2 regions of the Pseudoalteromonas qingdaonensis genome follow, and region 2 is predicted to be linked to the other one. Evidence: predicted binding sites of a transcription regulator. Region 2 holds the regulator's gene; the other holds the start of a gene.
What was found. Region 2 encodes LexA, which represses DNA repair genes until DNA is damaged. Its sites were predicted from a motif close to TACTGTATNNNNATACAGTA; they were not measured.

Region 1 (11,321 bases), on a different contig from region 2:
CGCCATTAAAGCGCTGTATTCACCGCTGACATGATCCCGCTTAATGCCCAGCTTAATGGTGCTGAGATCAAGACGTTGCCAAAACTCCAGTAGGCTGGCATGGGCGCCAAAGCTGGTGCCAAGTATGGCAACCTTGTGTTGTGTGAGATCGTCACAGATATAGTCCATTAACGCGCTACCAATCCCTTGGTGATGCAATTGTGGATGCACGGCAATGCGCACTATACGCGCGCAGGATAGCTGCGCTAATTGTGACTCACCGCCTAGCTGAGCCAGGCTTTGAGCGAGTAAGTGGCCCTGCGGGCGACGTTCACCACTGACAACCTGGGCCGCCATCTTTTCATCGAAGCGACCTTCCAAGGTAATAACGGCCACGGCGACCAGTTGCTTGCCTTTTCGGCTCAGGTAAATACGCTGTCCCGGCGCATCCAGCAATTGCCGGAAGTCATTGGCCGAGGTTTGATAATGGGCCAGCACCAGTAAAGCAAATACCTGCTTTAGCAGCTCCGGCTGTGCGCGTAGCTGAGCCACATCGATAGAAGTGTGAGTTAATACTTGTTCGCAGGGCTGAAGTTCCTTACTCGCGGCATCAAGCACCAGTAATTTGTTGATCCCCTGTTCCAGGGGATCGCCCGAGGCGAAGCGAAACGGCTCGTTTAAAACGCGCTCGCTAAAATTAGGGTAGTGCCTCTGTAAATAGGCTTTAAAGCGTAGGGTGTAACCCCGGCCACTGCCTTCGTAACCGACCAAGGTGCTGGCTAAGACTACGCGTGGATAGATAGCCAACAGCCGCTTAAGAATATGTATCGGCAGGGTGGCCGCTTCATCGACAAAGAGTAGATCACAACTGGGCTGCTCGTGCAGTACGCGATCAGGCGGCATATATTCCACATTACCTAGACTCAGCTCTGTTTCCTTGGCTTCAGGAAGAGATGCTGTTTGGCTCAGGTGTTTAAACACGCTAGTTACCGCTCTACGCTGAACGGCACATAAAATGATGCGTTTATCGCTCAGCTGACCGGCGGCTATACCTAGTGCGGCAGACTTGCCACGACCTCGGTCGGCGCTGATCAATAAAGGACGATGAGCCCGACCCATGGCGGTTTTAATGATTTGCGTTACCACCTCTTGCTGCTCACTGGTATTCGGTTGAGCATTAGTGAAAGGTGTGTCGGCGACCAAGTTAATGCTATTCGCGTTAGCCTCGGATTGCTTGATGCTAAAAAAGTCGGTTTCTACTAGTTGCTGTTCTAACCAGGCCCAAAAATGACTTTGTGTTGGTGTGGAGTAACCGTAAGAAACTAGCTTATCCATGCCCGGGTCGATAAATGTACTGGTATCTTCTGGCAGCATAAGCACCAGCAAGCCCCCGGCTTGCACCGTGCCCGCCAGTGCTGCGAGTTTGTCGGCATAAAAGCCGCTGTAACAGTCGTAAGCGCCGTGGGCATGTTCTTGCCCCAGGATCTGGTGCAGATGATACGGCCACTGGGCATGGTCAAGCTGTTCATTATTGCTGAGCACATACCAAGGATCGGTTGTAAGCCGTTGTAGCGCCTGCAATTGCTCGTAGCACCATTGTCGTTCGCCACGCAATAACAGCGCCTGGCGCCATCGCTGGCGCTTTAATTGGGTGAGTAAGCTAGTTACTTCAGAGTGCTTGCAAGCGAGCATAGGCGGTGACCAACCATTTACTGCCAACGTCATCAAAGTTTACCTGCACCCGTGATTGGGCCCCGGCACCTTCATAATTCAACACCGTACCCTCACCAAACTTGGCATGAAGTACGCGTTGGCCGAGATTAAAGCCGCTATCGGCAAAGGCTGCTTGTGTCAGCGATGGGCTAAAACGGCTCGACTGTTGCGGCGCGGTGACCTTGGTTCTAACGCGAATTTCTTCGATGCAGTCATCGGGCAGTTCACGTAAAAAACGCGACGGGCTGTGATATTTTTCCTGGCCATAGAGGCGACGGGCTTCCGCATGCGTGATGTAGAGCTTATCCATGGCGCGGGTCATGCCTACATAACAAAGGCGACGCTCTTCTTCCAAGCGACCGCTTTCCTCCTGGCTTTGTTGCGATGGGAACATGCCCTCTTCAACGCCAGCCATAAACACAAGTGGAAACTCCAGGCCTTTTGCCGAGTGCAATGTCATCATCTGCACCGCATCTTCATGTTCTTCGGCCTGACCCTCTCCTGACTCTAGTGAAGTGTAGGCCAGGAAGCCTTGCAGTGGCGATGAAAACTCTTCGTCCACCGGTAATTCGTATTGTTCGCAGGCGTTGATTAATTCTTCCAGGTTTTCTACGCGGGCGCGGCCTTTTTCACCTTTTTCTGCCTGATACATGGCCATAAGGCCGGTATTTTCAATGGCATATTTGGCTTGCTCCGCCAAGGTGAGATCGCCGATACGGGCTTCGATACCATCGACCAGCTCTAAGAAGCGGGTTACCGCGGTGGCGGCACGGCCCGACAAATGTTGTTGTTCTATGATGGCCTTGGCGGCATACCAAAGCGGCAGTGATTCGGCGCGGGCGCAGTCACGAATATGGCTGAGGGTTTTGTCGCCTATGCCGCGTGTTGGTGTATTGATCACGCGCTCAAAGGCGGCGTCGTCTTGGCGATTACTGACCAGACGCAAATAACACAGGGCGTCTTTGATTTCCTGGCGTTCGAAGAAGCGCATACCGCCATAAATACGGTACTTCATACCTTCTTGTAGCAGGGCTTCTTCCAACACCCGCGATTGCGCGTTGTTACGATATAAGATGGCGCTGTCGCTGAGGGCATTACCCGCTTGCAGCCAGGTTTTTATTTTGCCAACGATAAAACGGGCTTCATCCAGCTCATTAAAGGCGGCATAGATGGAAATAGGCTCACCCTGGTTACCATCGGTCCACAGGCTCTTACCCATGCGCTCGGAGTTGTTCTCAATCAGCGTATTGGCCGCTTTTAGGATGGTCGCAGTGGAGCGGTAGTTTTGTTCCAGGCGAATAGTTTCGGCGTCAAAGTCATCTAAAAAGCGTTTGATGTTTTCGATACGCGCCCCACGCCAACCATAAATGCTCTGGTCATCATCGCCAACTATCATCATGGAATTGGTATCACCGGCGATCAGTGCCAGCCAGCGGTATTGAATGGTGTTGGTATCCTGGAACTCGTCCACCAGAATATGGGCAAAGCGCTGCTGATAGTGACGCAATAGCGTAGGTTGTTGCTGCAGCACCTCGTAGCAGCGCAGCAGGATCTCGGCAAAGTCGACTAATCCGGCGCGGTCACAAGCCTCTTGATAGGCGCTGTAGACTCGCTGTAAAAGTTGTTCATTGACGTCATAGGCTTGAATGTCGCCCGGGCGCAGGCCTTCATCTTTTTTGGCGCTGATATACCAGGCGATATGCTTTGCCGGCCATTTCTTTTCATCTATATTCATGGCCTTAAGCAAACGGCGTATCATACGTTGCTGATCATCGCTGTCGAGAATTTGGAAAGACTCAGGCAATTTGGCTTCACGGTGGTGAGCACGCAAGATACGATGGGCTAAACCGTGGAAGGTGCCAATCCACATGCCACCAGCGGAACCTTCGATGGTTTGTTCGACCCGAGCGCGCATTTCTTTGGCCGCCTTGTTGGTAAAGGTCACCGCAAAAACGCTATAGGGTGAGGCGTTTTCTACCTGCATTAACCAGGCGATACGATGGACCAACACCCGGGTTTTACCTGAGCCTGCACCGGCGAGAACCAGCATATTTTGCAAGGGTGCTGCTACCGCCTCTCGTTGATTATCGTTCAAGCCATCAAGTAATTCAGATACATCCATCGCCACATCCACCTATTGTTAGTTTGGCAAGTATAACAAGAGTTGTGCTTTGGCTAAATAGAATACTGTTTTTATAAACAGGTATGCACCCAGCAAGCAATTTACCGCTAACTGCTTGTACTCATATTAGTTACCATAGGCACCATGGGTACTTTGGAAGTTAGATAATGAGACAGTACGAAATTGTCAGTGACACGAGTGAACAGCTAAGTGATTGGCTTAAAGATCAGGTGGTTGCTTTTAACAAGTCACATTGGCCCGTACAAAGGCAAAATCTCGGTTTTAGAGTCGATAATGAGCTGGGTGAAGCGGTTGCGGGAATAGCGGGTCGATGCTTCGGCAACTGGTTACTTATCGATTGGCTATGGGTCAACCCAGAGGAAAGAGGGCAAGGCTATGCTAACGATTTGCTTTATAAGCTTGAGCAGGCAGCCAAGGACTTGGGGGCAATAAAAGCTGTGCTCGATACTTTGGAGTTCCAAGCTCCCGACTTTTATCGCCGTCATGGCTACGAAGAAGTATTCGCCTTGGCGGACTACCCCCTGGATGGGCGTCGCAGTTATATGGTTAAAGCACTTTAAGTTGTATTTAACCTAACTGTGTCAATGCCATAATGTCGTCAATTTCACAGCAAGGCAGGCCCTTGTAGGCATATTGAATGCCTTGATTATTGAGCCAAATGCTGCGACATCCGGCATTGTTTGCACCTTGTACATCCGTGTCCAGGCTATCACCGATATGAATAATTTCCTGGTTGGCAACGCCAAGGCGCTCGGCGGCATGATCGAACAGATCCCGATGAGGCTTGGACTTGCCATCGGGCCCGGCCATCAAGACTAACTCGAACTGATCTTTGAGGTTGAATTTGGAGACATCGACATTGCCGTTGGTAATGGCTATCAGCCGATATTTACGTTTAAGCGATTCCAACAGGGCTAATACCTCATCGCTGACGGTGATCTTGCTGCGTGCTTCGGCAAAGCGTTGATAAGCATTATCGGCGTGATGTTGCTCTAAGCCAATCTTGCTCACAGCATAAGTGAGCGCTTGCTTACGTATTTGCGTAACATCATGAACCAGTGCAGGATCGCGGGCAATTACCGTGCGACGACAATCTAGCCAAAAGTTATTCCCTTGCTCTTGCCAGCCCGGCAGAGTGAGCAAATAATCCTGCTGAGCCTGCAACGCCGCTTTGATGATGGGGTGGTTATTATACAGGGTGTCATCTAGGTCAAAGCTGAGGACTTTGGCGGGCGCTAAAGCTCGATTAAATCGCATCATGGTGGGCCTTAATTCTGTTTTTTGGCTCTTGGGTGAGTATTATCATACACCTTGGCCAGGTGTTGAAAGTCTAAATGGGTATAAACCTGGGTGGCCGATAAACTGCTGTGGCCCAGTAATTCCTGCACCGCGCGCAGATCGCCGCTCGACTGCAAGACATGAGAGGCAAAGGAGTGGCGCAGTTTGTGGGGATGAACCTGGGCGCTCAGGCCTTGCTTGACGCCCCATTCACGCATACGCTCGCGTACATGGCGCACCGAAATACGGGTTTTCCGTTTTGATAAAAATAGGGCATCGGGATCGGCGCCGATAAAGGCACCGCGCACCTTAAGCCAGGCGTTAAGTGCGGCAATTGCCTTCGAGCCCACAGGTACCAGGCGCTCTTTATTGCCCTTACCGAGAACGCGGATTTCACCGTTGCGCAAATCTATATCCTTGCAGTTGCTATTGACCAGCTCGCTGATCCGCAGTCCACATGAGTACATTAACTCCATCATCGCCTTATCGCGAATGGCGAGTGGATCATCATCGTCTATCTCAAGGAGTTGATGCATCTGCTCAACATCCAGATTACGGGGCAGCGGCTTATCAAACTTGGGGCCTTTTACAAACTGGGCCGGATTATCCAGATGCGGATTATAGGCGCGTAAAAAGCGAAAAAAGGCACGCAGGCAACTGAGTTTGAGGTTAACGGTGCGAGCACCTAAGCCCTTGGCGCGCAACGACATGGCATAACGGCGAATATCGTCGCCGTTAATGGCCAACCAGCCATCCCGGTCATCATAAAAAAAGCGGGCTACCTCTAGCAGTTGCCGCTGATATTGATCCAGGGTGTGGGTGGAGTATTGTTTTTCATAGCGCAGATAATGTTGATAGTCGCTCACGGGCGAGCGCCAGGCATCTGTCATCACGGCAAAGGTGAGCGCCTGTGACTCGCTCATGATAAGGCGGTTAAGCGTTCTTGCAGAGCTTTAACAAACTCGAAGATAAACAAACTGTCCTGAGCTGGCTCAAAGTGCAGTTCATCTTCGCTGGCAAAGGCCAAAATAGCCAGGGGCGCTTGCAGCTCGCCAATAAGATAGAGAGCGGAACTTTTACTTTGGCCGTTAAAGATCTGCGCCTGCTCCTGCTCCGATAAACGGCCAAGGTAGTGATTGTTAGTTTGCAGGCGTTTATCCAGCAGGGGTTGCAGCTCGTCAGTGAACTTAATTAGTTTGCACTCGCTGATTTGCAATTGTTCGCAGATCAGGGTTTCTAGCCCCGTTGCCAACTCGACAAACTCGGCATCCCGCATTAACTGGCGATGGCAGGCACTAAACACCTGGAAGACCTTTTCATTTTGCTTGGCTCGCGCCACCAACTGCTGAAATTGTTGTTGCAAGGCGCGGTTTTGTTCGCGCAATACTTGTTGCTGGCGCAACTGCAAAGAGGCAACACTTTCCTGGGGAGCACCAAAGTTCATCAGTGCAAACACCTCGGGATGCTGTAAAAAGAAGTCCGGATTGAGTTTGAGATACTCGGCGATCTGCTCTTTGCTTAGTTCACTCATAGGGCTATTTGTCCATCAAATACATGCTCGGCGGGGCCCGTCATCTTGACCGCGTGACCTTCGCCCTGCCAACGGATCTGTAGGCTACCGCCAGGCAAATCAACTTTGACATTATTGCCTAGCTTATTCTGTAGCTGTCCAACTACGGCGGCGGCACAGGCGCCACTGCCACAGGCCAGGGTTTCACCAGCACCACGCTCCCACACCCGCAGCTTAATATGGCTTTCATCTATCACCTGCATAAAGCCAACATTGGCCTTTTTCGGGAAGCGTTCATGCTCTTCCACTAAAGGCCCCAAGGTATGCACCTCGGCGGTGTCGATATCGTCAACCTCGATCACGCAATGGGGGTTGCCCATGGATGCGGCACCGACAAACAGGGTTTGTTCTTGCTGGCGCAGGATATAGGTGAGTTCACGTTTACTGGCTTTAAGGGGAATTTCTTTGGGCTCGAGCATGGGTTGTCCCATGTTCACCGTGACTTGACCGTCTTTTTCTATATATAAGACTATGTTGCCACCCTTGGTGGATACGGCAATCTTATGCTTGTTGGTGAGGCCCTTCATACGCACAAAGCGGGCAAAGCAGCGAGCGCCGTTACCGCATTGTTCCACTTCGCTGCCATCGGCATTGAAAATACGGTAATGGAAGTCTAAATCCGGTGAATAGGGCGCCTCGACCATTAACAATTGGTCGAAGCCAACGCCAAAGTTACGATCAGCCAGTCGCTTGATTTGGTCGCGGGAAAGAAAAATGTTCTGGGTCACGTTATCGACGACCATAAAATCATTTCCCAGCCCGTGCATCTTGGAGAAGTTAACTAACATAACGCTCTTACATCATCCCTCTATGCCATCACTATGCCTGCAAAACGCAGCCAACTCTAGGTTTATTGCTGCTGTTGCGGGTCGCTGGCCTGCACTTGCGCCTCGGCCTCTTGCTCTTGCACGGAGGCGGGCTGCTGAATTTCTGGTTGTTCTTGTGGCAGGTATAAGGGTCCACTTTGACCACAGGCGCTTAGTAGCGTTAAGCTGACGGCTACAACAAGGTGAGGCAATCGGTGACTGTTATACATAGTGATTCGATAGATAATTAATATGACTCGTTTTATAATCGCAGAGTAACAGAAAATACCGAAAATGTAGTCGTTGCTGTTGAATTATTTCCCCTTCACAACGTCACCGCCAGTACAGGAGCGCAAGCCAAATGAGTGAAACCACCATGACCGACACCCAGTATCATCAACTGGCCGATGCATTGATGTTGACCATAGAAGATCAGATCGACGATTTAGATGCGGATTTAGACTATGAGTCGGCGGAGGGGATATTGGAAATCATCTTCCCGGACCGCAGTAAGATAGTGATCAATAAGCAGGCGCCACTGCATCAGGTGTGGGTTGCTACTAAATTTAATGGCCATCACTTTGAATTACATGGCGAGCAATGGATAGATAATCGTTCCGGCGCCGAGTTCTGGCAGTTTATGTGTGATGCGGCCACCAAGCAGGCGGGTGTTGAGATACGCTGGGAGCATGATTAAGTGAGTCAATTCGACGGTGCCAGCTACTTTAATAGCCCAGCTCATAAAGCGACTGTGATCTGGTTGCACGGCTTAGGAGATTCAGGTGATGGTTTCGCCCCCGTGGCACCTCATTTGGCTCTGCCCGAAGAGCTTGGGGTGAAATTCTTATTTCCACACGCGCCGGTTCAGGCCGTGACCATTAACGGCGGCATGGAAATGCGCGCCTGGTACGATATTAAATCCCTTGATCTGGATAAACGTGCTGATGCTCAAGGTGTGCAACAATCGGCACAGCGTATTAGCGACTTAATCGATGAGCAAATCGCTGCTGGGATATCGGCAGACAAGATTATTCTTGCTGGCTTTTCGCAAGGTGGCGTGATTGCCTTGCACTTGGCGCCGCGTTATCAGCATAAGCTGGCCGGAGTCATGGCGCTATCGACCTATATGTCGCAGCCGGAGTTACTGGCCGAGCAGGCGATACATAAAGATCTCAATATTTTTATGGCCCATGGTGAGTTTGATAATGTGGTGCCATTAGCGGCTGGCAAGCAGGCCTATGAGTGTTTGCAGGAGCAAGGAATGGCGGTGTCCTGGCAAACCTATGCCATGGCGCACCAGGTCTGTGAGCAAGAGCTTGAGGCCATTCGACAATGGCTTGTAGAGCGACTAAGTTAATAGAGATCTAGGAACAGCGCATGGGACAAAAAATCGTGATAACGGCGAATATGAATACTAATACACCGCGCATTGCCCGCAAGGATGTGGTTTATCAGTGGCATTGGCATCGCATTGGCACAGTCGCTGGAGTAGGCGCCTTGGCTATAGGCGCACTTTGGTATGCTGCTTTTACTCCAGCTAATGCCGAACAAAGCAGGGCCTCTGAGGCCGAATTAGCTACAAGCCAAATAGTCGCAGAGCCAGTCGTTAGCAGCGAAAATTCAGCTGATGAACAGCCTGTGGTTGCAGAGCCAGAGATATTAGTTGAAGCCCAGGCGCAAAATGATGCCGAGCCGACTGAGCTGGTGGCCGTTGAAGTGAACCAGACTCAAGAGCTGAGCGCAGAGCCAGTCGAGCCTGTTATAGCCGAGCCCATCCCAGCTGAGCCTATTCAGAGCGAACCAGCTGAGGTTGAACCCAGTGTAGTTGCCGCCGACTTTAATGTTGAAGCCAAGGTTGCCAGCCTGGCTCAGGGCAGCAAAATAGACACCGACAAGGTGAGCCGAGCCGTATTAACCACGCAAGTGCAAGATCGTGAGCCGGTCAGTGCGCTGGGTCGTGAGATTAATATGGGTGACTTTGATGACAGTCTGGTATTTTTCACTGAGCTGCAAGGTCTGCAAGGGCAAAAAGTCAGCCATATTTGGTATTTTGAAGAGCAGCAGATGGCACGGGTCGAACTCGGCGTACACGCGGCTCGTTATCGCACCTTTTCATCTAAACATATTATGCCCAGCCAAGTTGGTTTGTGGCGTGTAGAATTACGAGATAACAATAATAAGTTATTGGCAACAAGAGAGTTTCGCTTAACTGCCAAGCCTTAACTTTGAATTAGGAATTACATGACAACTGCAACTCAACGAGTGCGAATTGCCACTCGTAAAAGTGCCCTAGCTTTGTGGCAAGCCGAATTTGTAAAGGCTGAATTAGAGCGCCATCATGCAAATATTGAAGTCGAACTGGTGACCATGACCACTAAGGGCGACATTATTCTCGATACCCCTTTGGCTAAAGTTGGCGGTAAGGGTTTGTTTGTAAAAGAATTAGAGCAAGCCATGCTGGAAGACCGTGCCGATATAGCTGTGCATTCCATGAAGGATGTGCCGGTGGACTTTCCTCCCGGGCTGGAGCTGCACACCATTTGTGAGCGCGAAGACCCGCGTGATGCTTTTGTTTCTAACCTTTACGCCGATATCGACAGCCTACCTGAAGGTGCCGTAGTGGGTACATCAAGCTTGCGCCGTCAGTGCCAGCTTAAAGAGCGTCGCCCCGATCTCGATATTCGCGATCTGCGCGGTAACGTAAATACCCGCTTGGCGAAACTGGACGAAGGCCAGTACGATGCCATTATCCTCGCCGCTGCCGGTCTGATCCGTTTAGAAATGAGCGATCGTATCCGCAGCTTTATCAGTGCTGAAGAATCATTGCCGGCCAATGGTCAGGGGGCCGTGGGGATTGAGTGTCGCAGCGATGATGAGCAAATTAAAGCTCTGCTGGCGCCGCTGGAGCATACGCCAACCCGTATTCGCGTTGATGCCGAGCGTGCCATGAACCGCCGTTTACAAGGTGGTTGTCAGGTGCCAATCGGTGCCTATGCCGTAATTGAAGATGAGCAGGTATATCTGCGTGGCTTAGTGGGTTCGCTGGATGGCAAGCGTATTTTACGGGCCGAGGCCAAGGGGCCTGTTGGTGAAGCGCAGCAACTAGGTGTAAGCCTGGCGGAAGAACTTTTGGCTCAAGGTGCCGATGTGATTCTGGCCGAGGTTTACGGCGAAATAAAATAAAACTGGACGAGAACGAAGGCACAGGCAATGGCACATATTGTTGTAACTCGGCCCCAGGGTAAGGGGCAGGAACTGGCGGATTTACTTGTTAGACAAGGGCATAAGGTGACTCAATGCCCGGTGTTGAATATCGAGTATCTGACCAGTGATGAACAAGAGTTGGCGACCTTGGATGAAGCCGATATTGCCGTTTTCGTTTCTCAGGATGCGGTTATAGGCTTGCATCAACAACGCCCCAGTTTACCCGCCAGCGTGCAATGTGTAGCCGTGGGTGAAGCCACCGCCGAGGCTTTAGAGAGTTATTTTAAATGCCGCGCCCTGGTGCCGGAGACTCATGATTCAGAAGGCATGATTGCCTTGCCCGAGCTGCAGCAGGTAGAAGGGAAAAATGTGGTGCTGGTTAAGGGCCGAGGCGGGCGCACCTTGCTTGCCAAAACCCTGAAACAACGCGGTGCCTTTATCAATCCGCTGGTGGTGTATCAGCGCCTGGCGGCGCAGCCGAGCAGTGATGCCTGGTTGCAGCAATGGCAGCAAGACCAGGTTGATGCCCTGGTCGTAACCAGTAACAGCAGTGTTGATGCCATATTTGCCAGCCAAGATCCGCAGTTATTACAGTGGCTTAAATCGCGACATTTCTATATTGTTAGTG
Region 2 (11,321 bases):
ATGGCGCAGCCGCATTAAAGCCGATCTCACCCATGCGGAAAAGCGCATCGAAGAGGAAATTGGCTACAGCCTGAAATACCTGGCCTACCCTTATGGCGAATTCGATAAGGCACTGCAAGAGGTGGTGAAAGAGTTAGGCTATACAGGCATAGGTCAACACTCAGGTGCCATGGGCCCGGGCAATGATTTTACCCGCCTGCCACGCTTTCCAGCTTCTGGTTTTTATGCCGACTTGGACACCCTGGCGACCAAGCTGGAGTCCCTGCCATTTGCCCTAGCAAACATCGACTATAGCGACACTGTAACCGCCGAACTTCGCCCTATGGTGACCTTGGAGTTTGCCGAAAAGGGCTTTCATAACAAGCAGTTTGCTTGTTATGTCTCCGGCCAGGGGCAAGCCGAGATCAAATGGTTGGATGGCAAGCGCGTGACAGTGCAGGCTAAGCAGGATTTAAAACCCGGCCGCGCCCGCTATAACTGCACCGCCCCATCGCTGCATAAATCGGGGCGCTATTTGTGGTTCTCCCAACCTTGGGTGATCACCCAAGATGAGACTAACCGGGGTAATAGTCAATAATAGCCTTTAGCTCGCGTACCATGACCTCGGTATTTATGGTGGGTACCGAGCCGGCGGCAAATTCCGGCTTAAAGATGGCGCGGATCTTCCCATGCGGGTCCACCAGCACCACGGAAGCACTGTGATCCACCAGGTAGTCACCTTCTTGCTGCTCGCTAATGGCATACATCAACCCCAGGTTTTGCACAAAAGGATAGAGATCCTGGTGCGGGGCAGAAACCGCCTTGTACTGAGGATTAAAGTAGGTGATATATTGGCGGCGTTTCGCCGCCGTATCCCGCGCTGGGTCCACAGATATAAACCACACATTCAGGTCAGGTTCCTTTACCTGTGTCTCGACCTGGCGCAGTTTCGCCAGCGTCATAGGGCAGACATCCGGGCAGCTGGTATAGCCTAAAAACAGCAGATCCCACTGCCCCTGTAAATCGGCCACACCGACTCGCTCGCCATGCTGATCTTCCAGACTAAAGGCATTTATTTCCCGCGGCTGCTCATACACTAGAGCCTCCACCTGCAATTCCGGCTTGGTGCAACCCAGTGTCAAGCTTGTAAGCGCCCCAATCAGCCACCACTTAAGCGACATAAAATACCCACTTATCAATAAATAATGCGACAAAGAGTAACATTAAATGCAAGATAGAGAACTTAAAAACACGCATTGCCGATTGATGTTGAGGCTCGCGCTTTAAGCGCCAGGCATAGGCGATAAACATCAGGTTAAGCGCCGATGCCGCCAGCAGATAGAAGAGCCCAGACATACCAATCAGATAGGGCAACACACAGACCAGAGCCAAAAGCACGGTATAACCCAGCACACAGGTTTTACAAAAATCGATACCATGAGTCACCGGCAGCATGGGAATATTGGCGCGGCGGTAATCCGCTTCACGGGCAATGGCCAGAGCCCAGAAGTGCGGCGGCGTCCAGGCAAAAATAATCATCACCAAAAGCCAAGGAGCGGCGGCCAGCTGCCCGGTTTCACTCACCCAGCCCAACAAGGGCGGCATGGCACCGGCCAAACCACCAATGACGATATTTTGCGGCGTTGCCCGCTTCAGAAACAGGGTGTAGACCACGGCATAACCAACCAGGGCCAGCAGGGTTAACAAGGCGGTCAGCCAGTTAGCGGCTCCGACCAAGGCAACAAAGCCAATGCCACCAATCAGCGCAGCAAAGGCAAAGCCTCGCCCTTCACTGACCCTACCCTGGGCCACCGGACGATGGCGGGTACGCGCCATCTTGGAGTCTATTTCGCGGTCGACAATATGATTGACCACCGCCGCCGCCGCCGATAACAGACCTATGCCGAGCAAACTGATCAGCTGCAGCACCCAGGATCGCCCCATATCCGGCGCCAAGGCCAGGCCAACCCAGGCGGTCAGCACCAGCATCAGCACCACCTTGCCCTTGCACATGGCCAGATAATCGCGCCAGCTTGTTGAGCGCGCCAAAGAGGGTGTTAAGGTTATTGCTTTACTCATAATTCTTCTCCTTTGCGCCTAACATTTTCGTTTTTGTAAATAGCACAACCGCACCAGGGTCAGCAGTAAGAGCAGAGCCATCAGGTTATGGGCCAGCGCCATCAACAAGGGGATCTGCATATAGATCAAAGCGATACCCAAAGTAAGCTGGGTCGCCAAAGCGGCACCGACCGCTAAGGCCGCATTTTTAATAGTGCGCGAATAGGCGCCCTTAAACACCCGCCACATGGCCGCGCCGACAATCAAGAGTGTTATCAGGGCGCCAAAGCGGTGTAGCAAGTGAATGGACATGCGCGACTCGTAGGAGAGCACCCCATACTCATAATTGGCATGCTCCATAGGCAAATGGAATACCTCGGCCAGGGAAAAGGCCTCGCTGCCTTCACACAAGGGAAAGCCAACACAATGGGCGGCGGCATAATTGGCTGCCAGCCAGCCCCCTAAGGCAATCTGCACCACTACCATGCACAGAGCCGCCATGCTCCAGCCCTGCAATGCTCTAGCACCTGGGTCGCCACCGGGCACAGGGCGACTGTGGTTACGTAAATACAAGAGCCATAACAGGCTGGCGATGGAGAAACCACCGAGTAGGTGACCCATCACCACCAGCGGCTGCAGGTTCATGGTCACAGTCCACATACCCAACATGGCCTGGAAGATCACCAAGAGCAAAAGCACTGTGGGCAACCGCACCGGCATACGGACATGCTTGCCATAGCGCCAGGCATACAAAGCAATGGCGAGGATCAACAGCCCCAAGGTGCCGGCAAAGTAACGATGCACCATTTCCTTCAATGCTTTACCCTGATCCAGTTCCATACCGGGAAAGTTTTCCTCCACCGCGGCGATTTCGTGGGCCTTATCGGGCACGGTTAAAAAGCCATAACAGCCGGGCCAGTCGGGACAACCCAGCCCAGCATCGCTCAATCGTGTATAGGCCCCCAGACCCACCACCAACACGGCCAATAAAGCCGTAGTTAACACCAGAAATTTATAGTTTTTTGTCATACTGGCCTCTTTAACTGCTACGAGCATAATTAAGTAGTTTTTTTAAGTCCTTCAACAATCCCTTGTGTACCAAACGATTGGCGTCGGCTTGTGGAGCAAAGTCATACTCCAGAACCACCAAACCATGGTGGTCGATTAAATACAGGCTGCCGGCATTAAGCTGTGCCGGAGCGCTGTTAATATGAATGCTGGGCATGTCTTGCGCCTTTGCTGCTGCTTCGCCCAACACGGCAATACGCACCTTGTCTTTGTTTTTACCCAGAGCCACATAGAGCGACTGCAGGTCCTGCCATTGCTGCGCACAGCCCTGACAGGGCTCGGTATTCACCAGGGCTATGGTCCAGGGCGATGGTGGTAATTGCTGCCAGTCGCTCACTTCCACCTGCTCGCTCATCAGCCGCCCTTGATTACTCTTATGGCCGGGCAACCAGCCGAAATATAAAACCGCCACAGCGGCAACAATTGGCAGCAAAAAGCAGCCGATAAATAACATAAGGGGTTTAGGTAGCTGCATGCGTTCTCCTTGCTCGCCAATAGGCACTTAAAGCAATCACCAGGGCCGCCAGGGCGATTAAAAACCACTGCCAGGCGTAGGCCTTGTGCTTGTCAGCCGACATGGTGACCGGCTGGTAATGAGGGGTGGCGCCTATGCCATCAATGGCATCTTGGGCATAGACCATAAAGGGATAAATGGGTTTGCGGGTTTGCTCGCTCATCTGGGTGATGACGATTTCTTGAATACGTTTGGGCCAGCCCTGCTCCACCAGGGTTTCGCTCAGGGTGAACTGTGCCAGTGGGCCTTCCTTGACCAAGGCCTGAGTCAGGGTGAGCTCTGATGGCAAGGCTATAGTGGGCAGCTCATTGCGCTGGCTCGGTGCTGGCACAAAGCCCAGATTGACCAACAGCCAGTTACTGGAGCCTGGCGCCAAGGCCAGTACCAGCAGATCATAACCGACCCGACCTTGATACACCTGATTGTCCAGCAACCAGTATTCGCTCTGCAGCTGAGCATCAAAGCGTACCTGCAAACCTGTGGCATCTTCGCTTTCGATATAGCGCAGCGCCTTGGTTAAAGGCATAACCCCCTGAGCCGACCAGGAATCCAGCAGCTGTTGTCTTTGCTGTTTTTGTTCTGCCCGCTCAAGCTGCCAAAAACCCAAGCGAGTACAAACAGTTACCGCGAGGATAACCAGCCCTATCCATAAAATTGCGCTAAGCTTAGCTGTAAACACTCAACCACCAACCTCGGAGTATCCGTATCTTGCTTATTAAAATTATAATTATTGCGCTCTTGCTGACCGTCATTTACACCCTTTTCCGCGCCTTACTGGCGATGATAAAATCCGATAACAAGGTGCCTATGTCGCGCTATTTGGGCAAACGCATCGCCCTGTGCATCCTTGTACTTATTATTATTTTGCTGGCGCAGCAGTTTGGTCTGCTGCGCTTTAATCCATCACCGATCACAACACATACACAAATACAAACAGGCACAACCACACCACATCTACAAAGTGCCAGTACCAGGCCGCTGCCTGAAATGCGAAGTGCTTTTCACTGCTAAAGTGCCCCTTTAATACCCGGATAAACACCACAATAAGCATTATGGTACCCAGGGTTACGTGCAGGCCGTGAAAGCCGGTTAGCATAAAGAAGGTGTTGCCATAAATGCCGGAATCCAGCTTCAGCCCTAAGTCCTGATAGGCGTGTATATATTCATAAACCTGCAAGCCAAGGAAGCTAAGCCCCAAAAGGACGGTTAATAGCAAAAAGAGCGTCAGTGGCCCGCGCTTATCTTTTTCAATGGCGGTGTGCGCAAACTGCAAGGTCACCGAAGACACCAAAAGGATAATGGTGTTGATAAGTGGCAGCCCCTGCCAGCCCATGGCCTGGGTTGTTGTGCCACCTGGGGTGCTTTCCAGCGGCCATGCCGATGTGAATTCAGGCCATAACACTTCGCCCGTCATCACATTATTGCCATCGCCACCGAGCCAAGGCACCGCCAGCATACGGGCGTAAAACAGCGCGCCGAAGAAGGCGGCAAAGAACATCACCTCGGAGAAAATAAACCAGCTCATGCCCTGTCTGAAGGAGCGGTCCATTTGCATTGAGTAGAGACCGCCGTGGGATTCGTTGATCACATTACGAAACCAGCCCACCAGCATATACAACAACACGGCAATACCGGCAAATAACAGATAATGACCATGGCTGCTTTCCTGCCCCATTTGCATCACGGTTAAGCCCGCACCGGCGGCAATAAAGAACAGCGCCACCGCACCGACTATCGGCCAGGGACTTTGCGCCGGCACATAGTACTTTTGATACTCTTCACTCATATTCATGCCTCATTTGGGTTATCGCGCCGACGCCACTAACGACTCGGGATGCTTGGCGCTGATATCAAAAAGCGTATATGACAGCGTTAGCTCCTCGTACTCGGGGGGCAACGCCGGATCGACATAAAATCTTAATTGATATTCTTGTTTTTCGTTGGCTTGCAGGGTTTGCTGGTCAAAGCAAAAGCAAGCCAGTTTATGTAGATATTTTGCCGCTAAACCCGGAGAGACAGACGGAATAGCCTGCATCACTCGGGCTTGATCACTGGTATTGGCTGCCGCAAAGGTCACCAGGCTCATCTCGCCGGGCTTAACCACCACAGACTGCTGCTGGGCGCTGACCTTAAAGGGCGCACCGCTTTGGGCATGAGTGGTAAAGCTCACGGTAACCTCACGGCTGTTATCCACCCGCTCGCTTTGTTGCGCCTGCTCCATGGAAGGCTTGCCATTAAGGCCGGTGACATCACAGAACACGTCGTACAAGGGCACCAGCGCAAAGGCAAAGGCGAACATGGCCAGGGTGCCTAATAACAGCTTTCTTAACAGCGGCATATGGTTCATTTATTTCACCTCGGGCGGCGTTTCAAAGGTGTGATAAGGCGCTGGTGAAGCCACCTGCCATTCCAAGCCCTCGGCTCCGTCCCAAACCTTAGCCGGCGCTTTTTCACCGCCCTTAATGCACTTAAACACCACAGCAACAAACAGCAGCTGCGACAGGCCAAAAGCAAAGCCGCCGATACTGATAATGGCGTTAAAGTCGGCAAACTGCAGCGCATAGTCGGGGATACGGCGTGGCATACCCGCAAGGCCAACAAAGTGCATGGGGAAGAAAAGCACATTGACGCTGATTAAGGACATCCAGAAGTGCCACTTCGCCAAGGTGGGGCTGTACATATGCCCGGTCCATTTCGGCAGCCAGTAATAAGCGGCGGCCATAATGGAGAACACAGCGCCAGTTACCAGCACATAGTGGAAGTGCGCCACCACGAAGTAGGTATCATGGTACTGGAAATCCACCGGCGTAATGGCCAGCATCAGGCCGGAGAAACCGCCCAGGGTAAAGAGCACAATAAAGGCGATGGCAAACATCATGGGCGCTTCAAAACTGATGGAGCCGCGCCACATGGTTGCCACCCAGTTGAACACCTTGACCCCGGTGGGCACGGATATCAGCATGGTGGAGTACATAAAGAAGAGCTCACCAGCGAGCGGCATGCCGGTGGTAAACATATGGTGCGCCCACACAATGAAAGACAACAAGGCGATGGACGCGGTGGCATACACCATGGAGGAGTAGCCAAACAGTTTTTTGCGCGAGAAGGCGGGCACTATGGTGGAGATAATACCAAATGCCGGCAAGATCATTATGTACACCTCGGGGTGACCGAAGAACCAGAAAATATGCTGGAACATCACGGGATCGCCACCACCGGCGGCATTAAAGAAATCGGTGCCGAAGTATTTGTCCGTCAGTACCATGGTCACCGCCCCGGCCAGCACCGGCATTACCGCAATCAACAGGAAGGCGGTGATAAGCCAGGTCCACACAAACAGCGGCAGTTTCATCCACTTCATGCCCGGCGCGCGCATGTTGACGATAGTCACTATGACGTTAATGGCACCCATAATGGAGCTGATCCCCATGATATGGATGGCAAATACAAACAGCGCTGTGTTGTCGTTACTGTAAGTGGTCGACAAAGGCGCGTAGAAGGTCCAACCAAATGCCGGGCCGCCTCCTTCCATAAACAGGGAGGCTAACAAAATGGCAAAGGCAAAGGGCAGGATCCAGAAGCTCCAGTTATTCATGCGCGGCAAGGCCATGTCCGGTGCCCCGATCATCATGGGGATCATCCAGTTAGCCAGGCCGGTAAAGGCCGGCATTACCGCACCGAAGACCATGATCAAACCATGGACTGTGGTCATCTGGTTAAAAAAGTGCGGATCAACCAGTTGTAATCCCGGCTGGAACAGTTCGGCGCGGATCACCATGGCCATGGCACCGCCGGTTAAAAACATCAGCAACGAAAACAGCAGGTAAAGCGTGCCTATGTCTTTATGGTTCGTGGTAAAGAGCCAGCGTTTAATACCAGTTGCAGGCCCGTGGTGTTCATGTGTCGCAGCGGCTGTACTCATTGTTCTTCCCCATCAATAAAGGCCTGAATTGCACTTGGTTGCACAACATCGCCGGTGTCATTACCGAACGCATTACGCTGATAGGTGATAACACCCGCTAGCTCTTTAAGTGTGAGCTGGCTAACAAATGCCTGCATGGCGGTGCCTGGTTTACCGTGCACCACAATATCGATGTGATCTTTAATTTCGCCAGTTGCGATTGGGCTGCCCTTGATAGCAGGGAACACCCCGGCAAGGCCCAAACCTGTGGGTTGGTGACAGGCGGCACAGCGGGCCATATAAGCCTGCTCGCCCAGAGCCATCAGCTCGTCTTTTGATAGAGTTTGGTCAAGCAAGGCCGCATCGGCCTGGGCTTGGTCCAACACAGCCTGTTTTTGCCCTGCCAGCCAGGTATCGAATTCCGCCGGTGCCTTGGCCTCAACTACCACGGGCATAAAGCCGTGGTCTTTACCACACAGCTCGGCACATTGGCCGCGATAGATACCGGTTTCGTTAACCTTGGTCCAGGCCTCATTGATAAAGCCTGGGTTGGCGTCTTTTTTCACCGCAAAGTCCGGCACCCACCAGGAATGGATAACATCGTCCGAGGTCATCAGGAAGCGTACTTTTTTACCGGTTGGGATCACCAGTGGCTTATCCACTTCAAGAAGGTAGTTCTCGCCTTTCTTCTGAGCGTTCTGAATTTGTTCCTGTGGCGTGGCCAGTAAGGAATAAAAGCCCACATCATGGCCCATATACTCGTAATGCCACTTCCACTGCGAGCCGGTGATCTTTATGGTGATATCGGCCTTGCTGGTATCTTCCATGGCAATCAAGGTCTTGGTCGCAGGTACCGCCATGCCGATAAGGATAAGAAAGGGAATTGCGGTCCAAATAATTTCGACCTTAGTGCTCTCGTGAAAAGATGCGGGCTGCGCACCTTTTGACTTACGGTGCCTTAGTAAGGCCCAAAACATGATAGTGAACACTATCACCCCAATCACACAACAGATTATAAATATCGTCATGTGTAACTGGTAAACATTCTCGCTGATATCCGTCACCCCTGGGCGCAAATTATAATCACTATTTGCAAAAGCCAAGTGCGGGGCAAACAGACACAGCAACATGAGGGAGCACAGCTGCTTCATGTACCATCTCCTTAAAACGCGCAACGCAAAAAGAGAAGAGGCAATTACTGCTAGCCAATCTTCATTATTATTATGCTTAGAACTGGCCGATTACATTTACTTTACACAAAGCGATTAAAAAGCAACCAGCAAAGCCTGTAATCTAACCAATTAGTCAAGATTTGAACGAATAGCAAGAAATGAAGCGTTTTTGTTTTGCTTTTTTAAATAAATATTTGTGGAATATTCAAACTGTTAGCTAACAGTGAAAGAAGGGAGAAAAGCGTCGTAAAACCCCCAATAAACGGCGTATCGGGGGCCAAAATACCAAATAAAACCTACATCCAGTCGGCGTTTCGAATTACACCAACCGCTAAGCCCTCAATATCAAAAGATTCATGTTCTAAATCGACTTCGATAGGAGCAAATTCTTCATTTTCCGCATGCAGTAAAACCTTGCGGCCGGCCTTTTCCAGGCGTTTCACGGTTACGTCGTCACCCACTCGGGCCACCACCACCTGACCGTTTTCGGCCACCTGAGCACGATGTACCGCCAGCAGGTCGCCATCAAGAATACCTATATCCTTCATACTCATGCCATTAACCCGTAACAGATAGTCCGCCGCCGGCTTAAACAACATGGGGTCGATTTGGCAATGACTCTCGATATGTTCCTGCGCCAAAATAGGCTCACCGGCGGCAACGCGACCGATTAACGGCAGGCCTAATTGCTCCGGCTCTTCTTCCTCAACCAGCTGAATACCTCGGCTGGCACCGGGTTTCATTCTGATCACCCCTTTTTTGGCCAGCGCCTTAAGGTGCTCCTCGGCAGCATTGGCACTGCGAAAACCTAATGTTTGTGCAATTTCGGCGCGCGTTGGCGGCATGCCGGTATCTTTAATAAAGACTTTGATCAGCTCTAAAATTTGCGATTGGCGATTAGTTAAAGGGCGCATACAACTGGTTTTCCATACAGTACATTTAACTGTGAGTATATACAGTTGTCAGAAAATCGCAAATAAAATCAGGGAATTTACGGAAGTCGCCCCCTCTCCTCTTTAGCCCCACAGCGACAAGTTAAAAGCCACTGCTGGGCGTCTCCAGAAAAGCTTGCTCCTCGGGGGGCGACCGACACCCGAGTATGGCGTTGCGATGGGGGTAGCGACCAAAGCGGTCAATAATAGCCTTACGGGCCAGCTCATAGGAATAACTCTCCAAAGGTCGAAACAGGTGCTCGGCAAGTATATGAATGGCGGTGCTTTCGCTGTGCATATAAGGCATATATAAAAAACTACGCTCCTGCTCGGTTAGCAGCAGATCGTAACCCTTTTCTAGCGCATGCTGAGCCAGACACAGGGCTTGCGCATCCTGAGCAAAGGCGCTGGCGGTATCGCGATATATATTACGGGAGAATTGATCCAGCACGATAATTTCACAGAGCGCCCCTTTGGCACTTCGACGCCATTGATACAGCTCACCCCGACTGGCAGCGCGGTGGGTTTCGGCAAACAACTCAGTGACTTGAGCGTCGAACCCCTCACTCTTTTTAAACCAATCCTCTGGCTGGCACTGATAAAACCAAAAATCATACACGGATTGAAAGTCCATAACCTCTCCTGCGCATTAACCCTTAAGCCGTTACAAACAGTCTAGTCAATTCAGGGGTTCGGATGATGACAAGGAGGCGATATTTTTGCTCACAACCCCAGATACAGCCGCCCGCTCTTCCCTCCCTGCGCAAGCTAACCATCGTAAAAGACTTGCAGATGCCGGAGCATGTGCAGCATTATGTGAGCCAGGTTGCCATCGTGAGCAACACCCGAGCATTCACAGACCTTGCCACATAAGGAGCAGTAAGCATGAGCACACGTATTTGGGCACAGGAAATCGATTTTGATCTTTGCCGCCAACTAGACCTCGGCGTCGGCGGCAAAGGCACCTTGATGACCAAACTCGGTATTGAAATCAGCGAAATCGGCGACGACTACCTGGTGGCCACCATGCCAATCGACAACGAGCTCTACAACCCCATGGGCATAGTCCACGGCGGCGCCTACGTGGTACTGGCCGAAACCGTCGCCAGCTACGCCGCCAACTTTGTTGTCGATACCAGCAAATACTACTGCGTCGGCCAGGAGATCAACGCCAACCACCTCAAAGCCTCACGCACCGGTACCCTCAAAGCCGTAACCAAACCCGTGCATATCGGCGGCCGCTCTTCCGTGTGGGAGATTAAGATTTATAACAGCGCGGGCGATTTGTGTTGTATTTCAAGGATGACCGCAGCGGTGGTGGAGAAGCGATCAAAGGGCACCGGCCTTTAATGCGGGATTGTTTCTGCACCTTGTCTGTAGGCGAGGCTTTAGCCTTGCGAAAGGCGCTTCGATTTTAGATTTTGTCGCGTTGGCGACAACAACCAAAGAGGGAGTGATTCGACTCCCCCTTTGGAAACCCCGCGAACCCGGGATTCGCTAATGCTTCCGAACTCAAGCTTTTGTTAAGCGTTTCGTTTTGCTTTCGACAAGGTTTAACGAGGTGTCCTACCTCGGTAAACCTAGCTCGATATCCCTATCTCGCTGTCTCTAGCACACTCCACAACAAAAGCCGATTTCTACAGCGCGAATCAAAACGGGAGCAACTTGTTGCGAGTCGAGCGTCCATAGGACCCGTT

Region 1: a site for LexA is predicted at 3,878-3,897, ahead of uvrD (DNA helicase II). Genes of this name have one in related genera too.

What each region holds. Positions count from the first base shown of each region.
Region 1 is NZ_JBCGCU010000024.1:2,539-13,859, forward strand. Features, by position in the region: gene WCN91_RS14775 (GNAT family N-acetyltransferase) at 1-1,704, opposite strand, end outside; gene uvrD (DNA helicase II) at 1,649-3,814, opposite strand; gene WCN91_RS14785 (GNAT family N-acetyltransferase) at 3,982-4,395, shown strand; gene WCN91_RS14790 (HAD-IA family hydrolase) at 4,403-5,095, opposite strand; gene xerC (tyrosine recombinase XerC) at 5,104-6,036, opposite strand; gene WCN91_RS14800 (DUF484 family protein) at 6,033-6,644, opposite strand; gene dapF (diaminopimelate epimerase) at 6,641-7,471, opposite strand; gene lptM (LPS translocon maturation chaperone LptM) at 7,534-7,719, opposite strand; gene cyaY (iron donor protein CyaY) at 7,866-8,186, shown strand; gene WCN91_RS14820 (alpha/beta hydrolase) at 8,187-8,846, shown strand; gene WCN91_RS14825 (DUF2914 domain-containing protein) at 8,867-9,712, shown strand; gene hemC (hydroxymethylbilane synthase) at 9,731-10,672, shown strand; gene WCN91_RS14835 (uroporphyrinogen-III C-methyltransferase) at 10,700-11,321, shown strand, end outside.
Region 2 is NZ_JBCGCU010000005.1:199,543-210,863, forward strand. Features, by position in the region: gene WCN91_RS06785 (polysaccharide deacetylase family protein) at 1-577, shown strand, start outside; gene WCN91_RS06790 (SCO family protein) at 555-1,160, opposite strand; gene cyoE (heme o synthase) at 1,150-2,058, opposite strand; gene WCN91_RS06800 (COX15/CtaA family protein) at 2,077-3,066, opposite strand; gene WCN91_RS06805 (transmembrane cytochrome oxidase associated protein) at 3,077-3,580, opposite strand; gene WCN91_RS06810 (SURF1 family protein) at 3,567-4,298, opposite strand; gene WCN91_RS06815 (DUF2909 family protein) at 4,328-4,630, shown strand; gene WCN91_RS06820 (cytochrome c oxidase subunit 3) at 4,530-5,405, opposite strand; gene WCN91_RS06825 (cytochrome c oxidase assembly protein) at 5,424-5,966, opposite strand; gene ctaD (cytochrome c oxidase subunit I) at 5,967-7,541, opposite strand; gene coxB (cytochrome c oxidase subunit II) at 7,538-8,671, opposite strand; gene lexA (transcriptional repressor LexA) at 8,989-9,606, opposite strand; gene WCN91_RS06845 (DUF924 family protein) at 9,728-10,258, opposite strand; gene WCN91_RS06850 (PaaI family thioesterase) at 10,510-10,974, shown strand.